Regions from separate parts of the Sphingomonas flavida genome, predicted to be linked through region 1. Evidence: riboswitches for the same ligand, from Rfam matches in the RefSeq annotation. Region 1 holds a riboswitch; the other holds the start of a gene.
The links. A riboswitch is a leader RNA that binds a small molecule or an ion and turns the genes downstream of it on or off. The one in region 1 is predicted to bind thiamine pyrophosphate.
Positions count from the first base shown of each region.

Region 1 (2,398 bases):
TATAGGGCAGGCGCACGCCCGCATGGATGGTGAAATAGTCGACGCCCTGCTCGGCCTGTTCGATCAGCGTGTCACGGAAGATCTCCCAGGTCAGTTCCTCGGCGATGCCGCCGACCTTTTCCAGCGCCTGATAGATGGGGACGGTGCCGATCGGCACGGGCGAGTTGCGGATGATCCATTCGCGCGTGTCGTGGATGTTGCGCCCCGTCGACAGGTCCATGACCGTGTCCGCGCCCCAGCGGATCGACCAGACCAGCTTGTCGACCTCGGACGCCACATTGCTGGCGACCGCCGAGTTGCCAATATTGGCGTTGATCTTGACCAGGAAGTTGCGGCCGATCGCCATCGGCTCGGATTCGGGGTGGTTGATGTTGTTGGGAATGATCGCCCGGCCGCGCGCCACTTCGTCGCGGACGAATTCGGGCGTCACGTAGTCGGGGATTTCCGCGCCGAAGCTCTCGCCGTCGCGGACATATTCGCGGAGCATCTCGCGGCCCAGATTCTCGCGGGTCGCGACATATTCCATCTCGGGCGTGATGATGCCTCGGCGGGCATAGTGCATCTGGCTGACGTTCATGCCCGCACGCGCGCGCAGTGGCCGGTTGAGCCCGGTGCGCGGGAATTGCGGCACGCCGCCCGACCGGTCGGGGCCGAGCTGGCCATTGTCCTCGGGACGGAGTTCGCGGCCGTCATAGGCCTCGACATCGCCGCGCCCCTCGATCCAGTCGCGGCGGATCTGCGGCAGGCCCGCCATGATGTCGATACGCGCGGTCGGATCGGTATAGGGACCGCTGGTGTCGTACACGCGCAGCGGCGGCTCGCCGGATGACGGGTCGAGATGGATTTCACGCATCGCGACGCCCAAGGGGCCGACGTGAATCTTCTTGGAACCACGAATGGGGCCGGTGGTCACGCCAATCTCGGCCTTTGCGGGGATATCTGCCATAGTCCACTCCATGCGGAGGAAACGGACCATGAGAGACGGGGCCGCTCCCTCCCTACGCCGGTGTCAGCCGGATCAGGTTCAGCGGGTCAGGGGCTCTTGCCCCCCTCTCAAGCGCAGGCCAGCGCTCCCCCGGGGATGCCACCGTCATAATCGACTTCGCGGCGGATAAGAAGGGGTTTTGCGGTCATCCTGTCCGCTCCGCCCCGGACAAGAAGAACCCCGACCGGCCAGGGGACTGGAAACCGATCGGGGCAAGGAACCCTTGGGAGGGATAGGCATCGGGTCGGTGGGCTTGCCCTTCCCTCTTGGGAAAAGGAAAAGCCCACCGCCCGTGTCGCCCCATGTCGCCCGTATCAGCCGCTGGCGGCGCTGGTGCGCACGTTGCCGTTCAGGCCGTTGGGGAAGAAGCCGCCGCCGGTCACCGCCGCCTTGTTCAGATACACGACGTTCAGCACCTGCTGCGGCGTGCGGACAAAGGCGATCGCGTTGGAATCGGCGGGGACGATGTTGGCCGTCTGGGTACCGTTCACCGTCGCCACGATGCCCTGGTCGAGATCGGTCGACCCGTCCAGGCTGTCGCGCGCGTCGGAGATCTGCCCCGCCGCGGTGATCAGCGCCGCGTTGCTCAGCCCCTTGCGATACAGGACCGAGCGGACCAGGCCCGCATGATAGGCCTCGGCCGCATGGATGCCCGCCGCCGCCTCGATAAAGGTCTTGTTGGTCAGCAGGGCAACACCGCCCATATAGGCGGTCACCCCGACGTCCTCGAAGATATACGCCGCGAGCAGGAAGTTCTCGTCCGAGGCGTAAGGGTCGAAGGTGCCGGTCGACGACACGACACCGGCCGCGCGGGCCGCCGCCGTGAAGGCGCCGTTGGCATCGCCCGACAGGTTGAGCGCGGGCTGCGCCACCGCCGACGATCCCAGCGCGCTGCGCAGGAAGTTGACGTGCGCAATCTCGTCATAGGCGATCTCACGCGCATATTGCGCGACGATCGGATCCTGAAACGCGACCTGGCGCGGCTGTCCGCTGGTGCTGGTCACGACGGTGCCCTGCGTGCCGACACCGCTCTGCAGCGCGCTGTTGATACCCGTGCCGAAGGCGGCATAGCTGTAGAACTGCGCTTCGAGATATTCGAGCTGAAGCGCGAAGTTCAGCACGTCGGCATCGGTGACCGATCCGGTCGCGGCGGCAGTCGGCGTCGGGGTCGGCACGACGATGACATTGTCGTCGTCATTGTTACAGGCACCCAGCATGGCCAGGCCACCCACGGCCCCCGCACCGGCGGCCATGCGCATGAAACGGCGGCGATCGGACCGGCGCTTGGCCGAGGCCTCTTCGATCACATCGAGGATGAAGCGTTCTTCGCTCATGATGAAAATCCTCTCCAGAGGAGGAAAAAAAGGGATCAGTTCGCCGCGCTGGCGCGCACGTTGCCGTTGACACCGGCGG
Region 1 is NZ_JAXOJH010000006.1:113,883-116,280, forward strand. Features, by position in the region: gene thiC (phosphomethylpyrimidine synthase ThiC) at 1-946, opposite strand, end outside; TPP riboswitch at 992-1,082, opposite strand; gene U1703_RS08960 (ferritin-like domain-containing protein) at 1,300-2,319, opposite strand; gene U1703_RS08965 (ferritin-like domain-containing protein) at 2,355-2,398, opposite strand, start outside.

Region 2 (2,398 bases), on a different contig from region 1:
TCGAGCCGTTCCTTCGCCAAATGACGCCACCGCCGCCCCAGCGCCGCTCGCTCGACACTGCGGACGATGTCCGACTCCACGCCGGGGACGCCGCTGGTCGGGTCGTGGATGGCGGCGGCATAGCCGTCGATCATCTCTTCCATCATGCGCATCGTGACAACGCCAGGCAGGTCGGAGCCGCGTGCCGCCGTGGCCAGGGACAGGCCCAGCCGGATCAGGTCATGCGCAGGATTGCCGATGACCGCCTGATCGAGGTCGCGAATCTGGATTTCCACCGAGCCCTGGCCATTGGCGATGGGCCCCAGATTGCCGAGATGGCAATCACCGCAGATCCAGATCGCCGGGCCCGTCGGCACCCGCCGCGACACCGGCGACGCCGCCAGCCATTCGTAGAATTTCGCGGTATTGCCGCGCACATAGGCATGGGGAGATTGCGCCATCTTCAACGTACGTCGGGCTTCCAGCATGGCATTGCGATCGGCGGGCTTGGGCATGAACGGTTCGGACCTTCGGGGCGGACAATGCCGCTTCAACGTCGATGGCGCCGGAAAGTAACAAAACATTGCTGGTGAGGCGCGGAGCGAGTTGCGTGAGGTGCAGTGGTTTAAGCATTTCCGCCACTTCGTCACCCGCTACGACCGACGCACAGCCCAATTCACCGGCCTCGTCCACCTCGGCTCCCCAGAAGTTGTCGCTGCAAAAGTCGGGACGTTGCTCAAAAACATCGCCCACCCTGGCGCCCGCCGGGGTGGAAGGGATCAGTTTCGCAAGGGTATCCCAGGGAAGGGGGAAGGAAGAAAAATCGATCCGGCCCAATGCGGGGTGGTGGCTGTGTTACGATAACCATTTGCACCCCGGCCAGAAGCGCCTAGACGGCCCCATCCCCGGGGGGCCGCTGATGCGCGGTTGAGAGGTGGGCAGCAGCCCATGACCCGCTGAACCTGATCCGGTTTGTACCGGCGTAGGGAGGGTTGGTGGCTCGTCCGTCGTCCCTCCGTGTGAAGTGGACGTAAGAGACGATGCCGGTTGTGAATTCGCGCGATTCCATGACGATCCGCAATGGCCTTTTGATGCTGTCGGCCGCATGGGTGGTCCTGCCCAGCGCCGCCTCGGCCCAGCAGGCTCCGCAAAGCCCCGCCGATATCCGCGTGATTGGCCACCGCGATCCCGAAGGCCTGTTGCCCGACCAGACCGAGCCCCGGGCGGTGAGCGAGGTGGGCCCGGACTTCATCGTCAAGCAGGCGCCGACGCTGAACGCCTTCCAGCTCGTGAACCTGCTGCCGGGGGCGAACCTCGCCTCCAGCGACCCCTATGGCCTGTCGACCAGTTCGAGCCTGACGCTGCGGGGCCTGGGCCAGGATCAGATCGCCGTGGTGATGGAGGGCGCGCCGCAGAACGATATCGGCTATTATTATGCCTATCCGTCGCAATTCGCCGATACCGAAAATCTGCGCCGGATCGCGCTCGCACCAGGGTCAGTGGATATCGATGCACCGACGGTGGTGGGGGCGGGCGGTCTGCTGTCCCTGTCGCTCGACGATCCCAAGGCGACGCGCGCGGTCCTCGCCGATCTCTCGCTCGGGTCCTTCGCCATGCGACGCGTCTTTGCGCGGGTCGATACGGGGACGATCGGGAATAGCGGGCTGAAGGCGTTCCTGTCCTATTCGAACACCCGTGCCGACAACTGGCGCGGGGCCGGGTTCGATACGCGCCAGCATGTCGACGCGAAGTTGCTGCGCGAATGGGGGAATGGCAACCGCGCCAGCCTGGCGTTGTCGTACAACGACGCCAATTCCTCCAGCTACCCCAGCCCGACCCTGGCCGACTGGAAGGCGCAGGGGCGCAAGTTCAACTATGACGCGGCCTATACGCCGGGAAATACCCAGTACTGGGAATTGTACCGCGCGCCGTTCCGCAACCTCTATGCCTCGGCACCGATCCATCTGGTCCTGAACGACCGGCTGAGGCTCGACACCACGACCTATCTCCAGTTCGGCTATGGCAATTCGCCCTATGGCACCCAGCTGGCGACCACCGGCAATTTCCTGGGCACCCAGCAACTCGCCGATCCTATCGCATTGCCAGGGGCCGTGAATGGCGTGGCCACCGTGCTGGGCAACTATACCGGCGATCAGATGCGCGCGGGCCAGGTCGCCAGGCTGACCTTGCAGGCGGGCGTCCACCGGCTGACCGCCGGGCTGTGGTTCGACTATGGCACCGACCGCGTGACGCAGACTTACGGCGCGGTCGGGTCCGATGGCCGTCCGGCCGACCCCTGGGGCTATCCCAGCCGGGCGATCCGCACCGCCGATGGCCGCCTGCTCGCCTATGAGAACCAGCGGACCGTCACGGTGACGAAAAGCGTCTTTGTCGCGGACAGCATCGCGCTGACCCCGCG
Region 2 is NZ_JAXOJH010000001.1:451,074-453,471, reverse strand. Features, by position in the region: gene U1703_RS02025 (DUF2252 family protein) at 1-494, opposite strand, end outside; TPP riboswitch at 876-985, shown strand; gene U1703_RS02020 (TonB-dependent receptor) at 1,047-2,398, shown strand, end outside.
Region 2: another riboswitch for thiamine pyrophosphate. It lies ahead of U1703_RS02020 (TonB-dependent receptor); the one in region 1 lies ahead of thiC (phosphomethylpyrimidine synthase ThiC).